Regions from separate parts of the Vibrio sp. ABH4_348 genome, predicted to be linked through region 1. Evidence: predicted binding sites of a transcription regulator. Region 1 holds the regulator's gene; the other holds the start of a gene.
What was found. Region 1 encodes CRP, which controls carbon source genes, mostly activating them, when cyclic AMP is high. Its sites were predicted from a motif close to TGTGANNNNNNTCACA; they were not measured.

Region 1 (6,009 bases):
GACAGATACGAATTAACTGACGGCGATTTTATTGATCTTGCCTGGAGCTCACTCGCCGCGCAAACAAATACCGAAAAGCCTTTAATGATCTTGTTCCATGGCCTAGAAGGCAGTTTTTACAGCCCGTACGCCAACGGAATTATGAAGGCGTTTGTGGATCAAGGTTGGCATGCGGTAGTGATGCATTTTCGAGGCTGCAGTGGAGAAATCAATCGACTGGCCAGAGCCTATCACTCCGGTGAAATTGGCGATGCAACTTGGTTATTAGACTTGTTAGACAAGCGCGACCCATCGCAAACCAAAGTAGCAGTGGGTATTTCGTTGGGGGGCAATATGTTGGTTAACTATCTCGCCCACCAGCAAAATCATGCCAAACTCAATGCGGCTGCGGTGATATCCGCCCCGTTAGATTTAGCGGCCTGTTCCTGGCGTATCGAGCAAGGGTTTTCCAAGGTGTATCATCAGTACCTGTTGGGATCATTAAAGCGAAATGCGCTGCAGAAAGCAGAGTTAATCGAAAATACTTTGGGTATAGATGGAGCTAGCATCAAGCGAATACAGCGTTTGTGGGAGTTTGACGACAAACTCACTGCTCCATTACACGGGTTTGATGGCGCTAAAGATTACTACTCACGTTGCTCAGGGCTTGGCAAACTAGACAGAATCAAAACTCCGACACTTATCGTTCACGCGAAAGATGATCCCTTTATGACATCAGACGTGATCCCCAACTTTGAGCTGCCAAGCTGTATTGACTATCAATTACTTACACATGGTGGCCATGTCGGTTTTGTTTCGGGTTCTTTGTTGCGTCCCAAAATGTGGCTTGAGGAAATGCTGCCAAGCTACTTCTCAGGTCACCTAAAGTAATAGACGACAACCTTACCTACTGATACCTCTGTCAAGATTAGATAGAATATCGTTAACTTTGATAAACCCAAAAGACACTCATGATTGTACCGTGGCAAGATATTCAACCTGATACGCTGGAAAACTTAATTCGAGAGTTTGTGCTCCGAGAAGGAACCGATTACGGTGCAAGCGAAGTGTCGTTAGAGCAAAAAATCGAAGCCGTTGCCCAACAGCTCAAATCGGGTGAAGCCGTCGTTGTGTTTTCAGAGTTGCATGAAACCGTCAATATCCAGCTCAAAAATCAGTTTTCGGGATAAACCCCGCTCGCGAAACCAGCAAACTTTTTGTTACATCCATGACATAGTTTTGCACCATGTTATAGTGGCGTTCGCTTACAAATTTGACCACAAAGGTTTGATATTATGTCTGCAAAACATCCGATTATTGCGGTAACAGGTTCATCTGGAGCAGGAACCACCACCACGTCCGAGGCATTTAGAAAAATGTTCAATATGATGGACATTAAGCCGGCATGGGTTGAAGGTGATAGCTTCCACCGTTTTACGCGCCCGGAAATGGATGTAGAGATCCGCAAAGCAAGAGAGCAAGGTAGACATATCAGTTACTTTGGCCCGGAAGCCAACGATTTTGGTGCGCTTGAAGAGTTCTTCCGAAAGTACGGCAATCAAGGCGAAGGTCAAATTCGACGTTATCTCCATACCTTTGATGAAGCGGTACCTTACAATCAAATGCCCGGCACATTCACCCCTTGGCAAGACCTTCCACAAGATTCCAACGTTCTGTTTTATGAAGGATTGCACGGTGGTGTGGTTACCGATGATGTCAATGTCGCTCAGCACGTCGATTTTCTAATTGGAATGGTGCCCATCGTCAACTTGGAATGGATTCAAAAGTTTGTTCGTGATACTCGAGATCGCGGGCATTCTCGCGAAGCGGTGATGGATTCAATCGTGCGCTCGATGGACGATTACTTAAACTTCATCACACCACAATTTTCTCGTACCCATATCAACTTCCAGCGTGTGCCGACGGTTGACACCTCCAACCCATTAAACGCTAAAGGCATCCCAAGCTTAGATGAAAGCTTCGTTGTTATTCGATTACGCGGCATCAAAAACGTCGATTATCCTTACCTACTGGCAATGATTGACGGTTCCTTTATGTCTCGTCACAACACCATTGTGGTGCCAGGTGGTAAAATGAGTTTTGCGATGGAGCTCATTGTTCGACCAATTTTGCAACAATTGATTGAAACTGGGAAAATTGGCTAAGTCTCAGATAAATCAGACTGTTTACTTTTCATACCGTGAACATGTGCACATTTTTGCGTAGACATTTCGCGTTATGAAACGATTAAAATCAAGAAATCGTCCCTAAAAACCGCTACTATGGTAGCCGATAGACAAGACAGCTTGCAGCTTTCCAAGACTACTCTTATGCTAGGAGGTTCATTAAGAGCCTCGCTACAACATGGAAAGCGGCGAGCATACCTGCAGAGGAAGTGAGATATTATGGTTCTAGGTAAACCTCAAACCGACCCAACGTTAGAATGGTTTCTTTCACACTGTCATATTCATAAGTACCCTTCAAAAAGCACCCTTATTCACGCAGGTGAAAAAGCTGAAACTCTTTACTACATCGTAAAAGGTTCTGTTGCGGTACTCATCAAGGACGAAGAAGGTAAAGAAATGATTCTTTCTTACCTTAACCAAGGTGATTTCATCGGTGAGCTAGGTCTTTTCGAAGAAGACCAAGAGCGTACTGCATGGGTTCGTGCTAAATCGCCTTGTGAAGTGGCTGAAATTTCGTTTAAGAAATTCCGTCAACTTATCCAAGTTAATCCAGACATCCTGATGCGTTTATCTTCGCAAATGGCTCGTCGTCTTCAAGTAACTAGCCAAAAAGTTGGTGACCTTGCATTCTTGGACGTAACTGGCCGTATCGCGCAAACGCTACTAAACCTAGCAAAACAGCCAGATGCGATGACGCACCCAGACGGCATGCAAATCAAGATCACTCGTCAAGAAATCGGCCAAATCGTTGGTTGTTCTCGCGAGACAGTAGGTCGTATCTTGAAAATGCTAGAAGAGCAGAATCTAATTTCAGCACACGGTAAAACTATCGTTGTGTACGGTACTCGCTAATTAGCTAGCACCCACTCGATACTAATGTCGATATTGAAAGCCACCGGGTAGTCGGTGGCTTTTTTATTTCCAACGGGTTTAGAATTATTTGCCTAAATCCGTGCTCTCAAAAATTTTATCTGCCGACGCTTCCACAAAGCCCTGATACAAATCTCCAGTGCGGTCGATATAACGCTTAGCAAACTCGTAAAAACCACCAGGAATTAAATGCTCTTGCCTCTCAAACAGGACAGGTACCCTATCCGCCATCGTAGCCGATTGTTCCAGATACACATCAGGTGAACCTTTCACTTCCCCACCAGATTGATTGACAGAAAAACCATGCTGAGTGAGCGACGAGTTAACCTGTTCAACCTCGTCATATTGATTAAGCTGATTGACAGAAACCGTGAAGTGATTTGCGCCGTATCCATGAGCGGCTACCCAAGCAGCGTATTCGCTTTCCTCAGCCAAGGCCTGGTAGGTTGCCAAGTCTAATTCCCAAGGTCTTCCCGACCACAAGAAATTTTCATTAGCGAAATACGATTGCGGTATTTGCTCTATTAATTCGAAAACTGTGTCTCGCAGCTTGGTGGTGCATTCATCCAAACACAACTCGCTGATAAACACCTTAGGCAAATTTTTATCTTGGTGTTCAAAATGGCGAGCATTGAGTTTTTTACTCTCAAATCGATAGCTGTCCGCCGCGTAATAACCTACTTTTTCAAATGGTGCCGCCAGTACATCTAACCCAGTTTTAGGGGTTGCAAATGTTCTCAGTGCGATATGGTCATTGATAAGTGGTTCAGATTCCGTCAACAAATGATGCACGGCCTTGGCAGAAGGGCAAAGGCGCTCTACGTAGTCTTGCCAAAGTCTTTCAAATAAGTACTGAGCTTCCATGAGTTCCTTCTTATACTAAGTTCACACCAGGTAAAAGTGTGTCAGGCAATATGGGTTGCTGACCTTCGATTGAGGCCATGGGGTAAGCGCAATAGTCCGCCGCGTAGTAAGCACTGGGTCTAAAGTTACCCGATGCACCCGGGCCACCAAACGGTGCATCGCTGCTGGCTCCTGTTAGAGGGCGATTTCGATTGACGATACCAGCGTAAGATTCTTGCAAAAACTGCTGCCACTGCTCGTCCTTGGTTGAGATTAGCCCTGCCGACAGCCCAAAACGTGTCTGATTTGCCAGTTTAATCGCGTGTTCAAAATTTTTGCTGCGATGAATCTGCAACATGGGGCCAAATACTTCTTCATCTGCCGCACCTTCCACGTTTGTCATATCAATAATACTTGGGGACAGCACGGCAGCACCTGTTGTTTGGCCGGTGAGTAACACTCTTCCCCCCAATTGGATGAGACTATCTTGAGCAGCAAGGACGTGATTGGCCGCTTGCGCAGATATCATGGCACCATAAAAGACGTCTTTTTTGGGATTGCCTACCGTTAACTGACTAGCAGCTTCAACCAATCGAGTAATCAATTGATCGCCCTTTTTTCCTTCAGCGACAATCAGACGACGAGCACAAGTACACCGTTGACCGGAACTCAAAAAGGCAGATTGAATGATGGTGTAGACCGCCGCATCAAGCTCGCCATAAGCATCTGAAACCACTAACGGGTTGTTGCCACCCATTTCCAACGCCAACATTTTGTTAGGTTTCCCTGCCAATGCTTGATGAATTTTGTGGCCAGTTTCCGCACTTCCGGTAAACAAGACTCCCGACACGTGAGTGTGATTGACTAATGCCACCCCCGTTTGCTGCTCACCTTGTACTAAATTAATTACACCATCGGGCAAGCCGACCTCTTGCCATACTTTCACCATAAGCTCCCCCACCGCTGGTGTTAGTTCAGAAGGTTTAAAAACAATAGTATTGCCTGCAATAAGCGCCGGCACTATGTGACCGTTAGGCAAGTGCCCAGGAAAATTGTAGGGACCAAAAACGACCATGACACCAATGGGACGATGACGAAGTGCTGTAGTCTGCTCCCCTTGAGTGCGAACGGCTTCTCCAGTCCGTGATTGGTAGGACTCGATTGAAATGGCGATTTTGTTGGTCATAGCTGTCACTTCGGTTTTCGCTTCCCAAAGTGGTTTGCCGGTTTCATCACTAATGAGTTTGGCTAACTCTGCGCTTTTATCTGTTAACGTATTAGCAAATTTCTTTACCAGCTCTACTCGTTTTGTAAGCTCGGTTGCCCGCCAAACTGGAAAAGCCTGAGTGGCAGCTATAACAGCAGCCGATACTTGCTGCTCGGTCGAACACTTTCCCTGCCAAATTGTTTCTTCGGAATACGGATTGGTCGAGATTAAGCTACCGCCGTCTCCTGAAACCCATTTACCACCAATGAATACACTCATCATTGTTCTCCTATTCGCGTTATTACCCAATAGGGCTAATACGAACCCAGTCCCCCGAAGTGACTTTAAGCGCTTGAGCAACTTCAGCGGTTAAAATTGCCGAATCACTTTCGCCATCTAAGCCTATCGTCGCAACCGTTGCTCTAAACTGTTCAAAACTGGTATTACAAATTAGATAAGGTTTGGCGCTGCTGTGTGTCGAGATCACCACTTGGGCGCGAAACGAACTGCGCACCGTTTCAATCTGATTTAGGTCACACTCAACCGTCGGTCCACCATCAAAAATATCGATATGGTCTCGACAGCGAAAACCTTCTCGCTCCAACATTTTGAGCGCGGGCAGCGTGTTTGGATGCACTTGTCCAATCACCTTCTGAGCTTCTGGGCTTAATAAGTTGACGTAAATAGGCATTTTGGGCATCAAATCGGCAATAAAGCCTTTTTTGCCAATCCCGGTAAGATAATCCGCCATGGTGAAATCAATAGAGAAAAAATGTTGTTGTAACCACTGCCAAAATGGTGAGTTACCCTCACTGTCTGAAACTCCTCGCATTTCAGCAAACACGCGTGAGGAAAAACGCTTTGGGTGTTCTGCCATCATGAGAAAACGACATTTCGACAAGAGTTTTCCGTTTAAACCCTGCC
Region 2 (6,009 bases), on a different contig from region 1:
GGTTGCTCTTTTCCTAGTTTATCTAGCTTGGTCGAATGGTAAAGCTGCCGATGAAAACATACAGAAAGGCCAACTGTTCCTTGAAGAAAATGCGACTAAAGAGGGTGTGATCACCACTGAATCCGGTTTGCAGTATCAAGTTCTAGTGCAAGGGAACGGAACCGAAAATCCAAATGCAACGTCTAAAGTCAAAGTGCATTACCACGGTACCCTAATCGATGGCAGTGTGTTTGATAGCTCAGTAGAGCGCGGCGAACCCATCAGCTTTGGATTAAATCAGGTTATTGCTGGTTGGACTGAAGGTGTACAAACCATGGTCGAAGGACAAAAGATTCGTTTGTTTGTTCCTAGCCATCTAGGGTATGGAAATCGCGGCGTCGGTTCAATTCCGGCTGGCTCTACACTCATTTTCGATGTTGAGTTACTAGCTATCGAGAAGTAAGGCCCCAAAAATCTCTCTGTAACTGTGTGTTCATCCTCTCAGTTATCAGGGAGATTTTTCATTTTTTTCTGTATTTCAATCAAATAGGCTACGACGACCAAAATTTTAAAAACATCTCTATCTGCGTATTGATACATATAATTTTAGCGTCTACTATTCTTACTATAACAATAATAATTTTATCATTTACTCAGGTAATCTCATGAATATTAGAAATAAAATATATTCATTGGGTGTCGTTGCTATTGTAAGTTTGGGTGCGCTATTATTTGCCAATACCCAATTTGCCCGCACCAGTGAAGATTTAAACCAAGCTACTCTACTTGTTGCTCAACTCGAAGTTCGTCTACTAAATCTACGGAGAAATGAGAAAGACTTTTTGCTCCGTATGGACAATAAATACCTCACGCGCTTTCAAGGCAATATGGAGTTGTTCCTTGAACTGGAGTCCAACCTTAGTACTCTATTAAAACGCAATGACTTGAATATCCCTAATACGGTTCGACAGGATATCGTCGCCTATCAAAATGGATTTGTTGAGTTAGTGCAAGCTTTTGAAAAGTACGGACTAAACAATGAATCTGCTTTATGGGGCGAATACGCGAAGCAAGTCATTGAGGCCAAAAGTAAGCTCTCCAGTGATCAGTTAGTCCAACTGTTTTTGTTCGACAAAGCGGTACTATCTGGGATCTACGATGAAAAGTTACTGGCTGGAATACAAAATCAACCGCTTAAAAAAGCAGCCATCGCGCTAACGGAACAACACAAAATCATTGGCTTGGTGTACAACGAGGGTCTGCTGGGTAAAGCACGCGGCTTGTCGCACAAAGTAGAAACCCAATTTAAAGATTTTGCCAAAAACTTAGGCCCAGAAGTACAACAAATACAAGCACTGCAATCCCGATTCCAACAAATCGCGTCCTTTGCCGCTGTGATAGTGATTCTTGGATTGATTTTTTACATTTCTCGTAATTTTAATCGCCAAGTAAATAGCCTGACCACTAGCATCAAACAAATCACAGAAAACAGAGATTTCAACATACGTGCTGAACTCAAGGGACAGGACGAATTCTCCTTACTGGCTGACTACTTCAATCAGCTGCTTGATAACCTTGCAACTTTGATGTCAGGCACGAGAGATAAGTCGATACAGCTCAATCAAAGCACAGAAACCATGCACGCCGAATTAGAAGCGGTTATTGGTAAATTTAACCGACAGGTCAACTATACCAGTGACATGGAAGGTTCTGTTAGTGAGATGGCATCGACCATTGCTGAAATTTCGGATAATACGTCCAATGCGGTCGAAGGTGTTAAGCAAGCATCTAACAATGCACAAACCGGCAGAAATTTGGTCGATGTGACTGTGGAAAATATTGGTCAACTAAGCGAAGCGTTAGATGAAAGTCAAACCTCAATCAATTCACTTAGCGAAAATGTCGACCAAATTGGTCAGGCGGTAACCATCATTCAAGATATTGCGGAACAAACTAATTTGCTAGCACTTAATGCAGCTATTGAAGCGGCTCGCGCTGGCGAACAAGGACGAGGGTTCGCAGTGGTAGCCGACGAGGTTCGCGCTCTTGCCAGTCGTACCCATCAATCGACAGAAGACATCACGAATGTGGTCACAGCTATTCAATCACAGATGCAAACGGTAGTAAGTCGGATCCAAAGCTCTAATGAGCAAGGCAAACAAACACTTGAAACCTCTCAATCTTTGGATTCAAGCCTGCAGCAAATAATCACCGATATGCAAGACATCGAAAGTCGGTCGCAACGTATCGCTGGAGCCATCGACTCACAAAATGGTTTAGTGCAACGAGTACGTGACTCTCTTGATGAACTTAATGGTTTGTCTTCTGAGAATCTATCTTCAGCGCAGCAAGTTTTGGTCGAAGTAGACAGTGTCTCTGAACAGGCTAAAAATATGGAGCAAACTGTCGCGGACTATCAGGCGCGATAATTAGTTTTCTTTATGATATTGATAGGAGCCGTAATGGCTCCTTTTGTTTTTCTACTTTTTACAATAACTCAATCAGATTATCCTTACTAAATCGTTGTCATATTTGATAAAGCTCTCATCTATCAACGCAACGAATTGTTAACATTATCGACTTTCTAATGACAATAATAACGAGGTTTGACATGCTCGTCGGTCTAGATATAGGCGGTACTAAGATTGAAGGTGTCCTACTGAACCCTAAAACTCTCGAAGTAGAAACTGTCTTTCGTCACCCTACTAACAAAAATTCCTATTCAGATTTTCTAAATGCGGTCGTAACCGTTATTGAAAAACTTAAAGAAACACATGACTTTTCGGCCATTGGTATTGGTTGCTGTGGCTCTATCGACCCAACAACAAAGCGAATGCAAGGCGCAAATGTGCAAGTGTTAAATGGCGAGGATTTCCTCGGTGATTTAAACAAGCATTACGATGTCCCGATAAAGTTAGCTAATGATGCCGATTGCTTGGCACTATCTGAATTCAAGTCAGGCGCAGCAAAAGACGCCGAAAACTCTTGCCTTGCTGTTATTATTGGCACCGGATGTGGTTCGGGTGTGATCGTCAATGGGGGCTTAGTCACCGGACTTAACAGTATTGGAGGGGAAATCGGACACAACCCATTACCTCACTATACCCCCGAGAAAGACGGCAACACATTTGACTGCTACTGCGGTAGCCAAAATTGTTGTGAAGGGTTTGTTTCTGGTACTGGATTTGGTCGTACATTTTCAGACAAGTACCACAAGGCAGACGCTAAACAGATTTTTGAATTGATTGAACAAGGCGACCAAAACGCCATCAACCACTTAGATCTTTACAGTGACCAATTGGCTAGATTGTTGGGTTCCGTCATCAACGTTATCGACCCAGAAGTAATCGTATTGGGCGGTGGTCTATCTAACCAAGAAAAGATCTATCCATTGGTACAAGAAAAATTAATTCGATACACCTTTACACAATCACTGCAAACCAAGGTTGTTAAATCAGTTCATGGCGACTCTAGTGGTGTTCGCGGTGCAGCCATGCTAAACCTATAAACATTTCTCTGTATCCAGATATGGTCGTAAGTAATTGTCTTATTACTTACGACTTCCCAGTGAATTAACATATTTCATTTTGTTACAAATTAAGTTGATGCACATCAACTTAATATTAATGCATTTGATATTTATTCTCATTGTTATTTGTGTCATGTAATTTTTCTGTGATAATCCGTTCGTTTTTATTACGGATGGAATCTTATGTTTAAGAAATCAATCGCGCTACTGGCCACTCTTGGTCTCGCTTTCAGCGCTAACGCTAAAATCACTGTTAAAGACGAACTGGGCGAGCTAGTCCTAGATTCGGTTCCTCAAAAAGTTGTCGCGCTTGAATTTTCTTTTGTCGACGCACTAGCAAACTTAGACATCAAACCGATTGGCGTTGCTGATGATGGCGACAAAACTCGTGTTATTGAACCAATCCGTGCACGTATCGGTGACGATTGGACCTCACTTGGCAAGCGCTCACAACCAAGTCTTGAGGTAATCGCGTCTTTAAAACCTGATTTGATCATTGCTGACCGCGAGCGCCATGAAGCAATTTACGAAGACTTAAAGCGCATCGCACCGACGTTGATTTTAAAAAGCCGTGGCGAAACCTACGAGGACAACTTGAAAGCTGTCGTTAAAGTCGCAGCAGCATTTGACCGCGAAGCAGAAATGCAAGAATTGGTAAAAGCACACAGCGCTCGTATGGATGACTATGCAAAGAAAATCAGTTCGGACGCATCAGTATTGTTTGCAGTATCAAGCTCACGTGGTGTAACAATGCACACACCTAAAGCGTATGCAGGTGGCGTAATCAATCGTTTGGGTCTTAACTCTCCTGTTCCAGAAGAAACTGAGAAAGCTTACGTTCGCGTTACTTTGGAACGTCTATTGAAAGCAAACCCAGACTACTTCCTTGTTGGTGAATACGGTGACGAAACCGCTATCGACGAGTTCAAGAAAAACGGTCTTTGGAAAGTTATGACCGCTGTCAAAAACGACAAGTACGTAGAGACTGACCCAAGACTTTGGTCACTAAACCGCGGTATGATCGCCGCTGAGATCATGGCTGAACAAGTGATTGACTTGGTCCAGTAATGTCTCAACTCGTCTTGTCTGCGCCAGTTTCCAACTGGCGCTTTTCTATTTTCGTCCCTCTTATCTTAAGCCTGCTCTTTTTAGGGTTTGGATGGTCTCTGTTTGTTGGATCTGATTTTGATATGGGCTGGATTGACGTGTGGCACTGGTTATCAGGCGCTACAGGTAATGAAATCCATCAACATATAATCAAAGAAGTTCGCTTACCTAGAGTCCTCTGCGCAATTGGTGTGGGAGCCAGTTTGGCAGTAGCCGGTCTCTTGATGCAGGCATTAACTCGAAATCCAATTGCATCTCCCTCTGTTTTTGGGGTGAGTGCTGGTGCTTCATTCGCCTTCGCGTTTGCCTCTACCGGCCTAATATCTTGGTTCTCAGCACTACCAATATTAGTGGTTACCTTTATTGGAGCATCGGTTGCGGGACTTGCCGTTTTCTTCCTCGCAGGTTTACACCAGCATCAAGTCAATCCCGTGCGTGTGGTGTTAGCAGGTGTCGCGCTCAACTTTTTGTTTCTCTCTTTGACTCGCGCGGCCGTTATTCTTGCCGATGAAAGTGCCTATGGTGTCATGCATTGGATTACTGGAACCATTGCCAATGTCGATTGGACTCATGTTCAAGTTTTGTATTGGAGTTTATTGGTCGGTCTAGTCGCGGCTCTTTATTTAAGTTTCCAATTGAATCTGCTCGCACTAGGTGAATCCATGATGAAAAACTTAGGCGGTAAACTCGCACTGGTTCGAATCGGAACCAGTTTGACATTGATTTTGTTGATTGCTGCATCGGTTTCCGTGGCCGGTCCAATAGCCTTTATCGGTTTAGTTATCCCTCACGTGTCCCGTTTTTTAGTTGGTCACGACTTACGAATTTTGGTGCCGATATGTGCAATTTTAGGTGCGAATTTGTTGGTTTACGCAGATGCAATCACTCAGCTACTGGCTCGAGGTTCAGAGAGCCCGGTTGGTATCTTAACCAACTTTATCGGCGCGAGTTTTTTCCTACTTCTCGCAAAAAATCAGGTGAAAAAGCAATATGCCTAATGCCATTAAAGTTTCACTTTCTCTTTTCATCGTTTGGCTGTTGTTCGCTCTTTGGCATGTCGGAGCAGGTGCTGTGAATATCTCTCCAACCGAAGTTATCCATACATTAGTGGGCAGCCAGTCAGAAAATGAATTCATCATCATGGGTTACCGCTTGCCACGAATGTTTGTCGCAACACTGGTCGGGGCATGCTTGGCACTATCCGGTTTGCTGGTACAAGGTATCGTTCGAAATCCACTGGCATCGCCAGACATTCTAGGAGTGACGACGGGAGCAAGCCTTGCAGTGGTTGCCGTCAATGCCATGTTCCCTGATGTCTCAGCTCGGTTATTCCCCTTTATCGCGATGGCCGGTGGTGGCATCGCGACATTAATCTTGTTTTCAATTGCGAAGAA

Region 2: a site for CRP is predicted at 2,511-2,526, ahead of ACXAFJ_RS18810 (ROK family protein). Genes of this name have one in related genera too.

What each region holds. Positions count from the first base shown of each region.
Region 1 covers NZ_JBSWVW010000001.1:2,674,263-2,680,271, forward strand. Annotated here, with positions in the region: gene ACXAFJ_RS12250 (hydrolase) at 1-870, shown strand, start outside; gene ACXAFJ_RS12255 (YheU family protein) at 951-1,169, shown strand; gene ACXAFJ_RS12260 (phosphoribulokinase) at 1,275-2,144, shown strand; gene crp (cAMP-activated global transcriptional regulator CRP) at 2,385-3,017, shown strand; gene ACXAFJ_RS12270 (2-oxoadipate dioxygenase/decarboxylase family protein) at 3,102-3,899, opposite strand; gene astD (succinylglutamate-semialdehyde dehydrogenase) at 3,910-5,364, opposite strand; gene astA (arginine N-succinyltransferase) at 5,387-6,009, opposite strand, start outside.
Region 2 covers NZ_JBSWVW010000002.1:1,087,015-1,093,023, reverse strand. Annotated here, with positions in the region: gene ACXAFJ_RS18820 (FKBP-type peptidyl-prolyl cis-trans isomerase) at 1-442, shown strand, start outside; gene ACXAFJ_RS18815 (methyl-accepting chemotaxis protein) at 645-2,408, shown strand; gene ACXAFJ_RS18810 (ROK family protein) at 2,591-3,487, shown strand; gene ACXAFJ_RS18805 (Fe(3+) dicitrate ABC transporter substrate-binding protein) at 3,692-4,576, shown strand; gene ACXAFJ_RS18800 (FecCD family ABC transporter permease) at 4,576-5,613, shown strand; gene ACXAFJ_RS18795 (FecCD family ABC transporter permease) at 5,606-6,009, shown strand, end outside.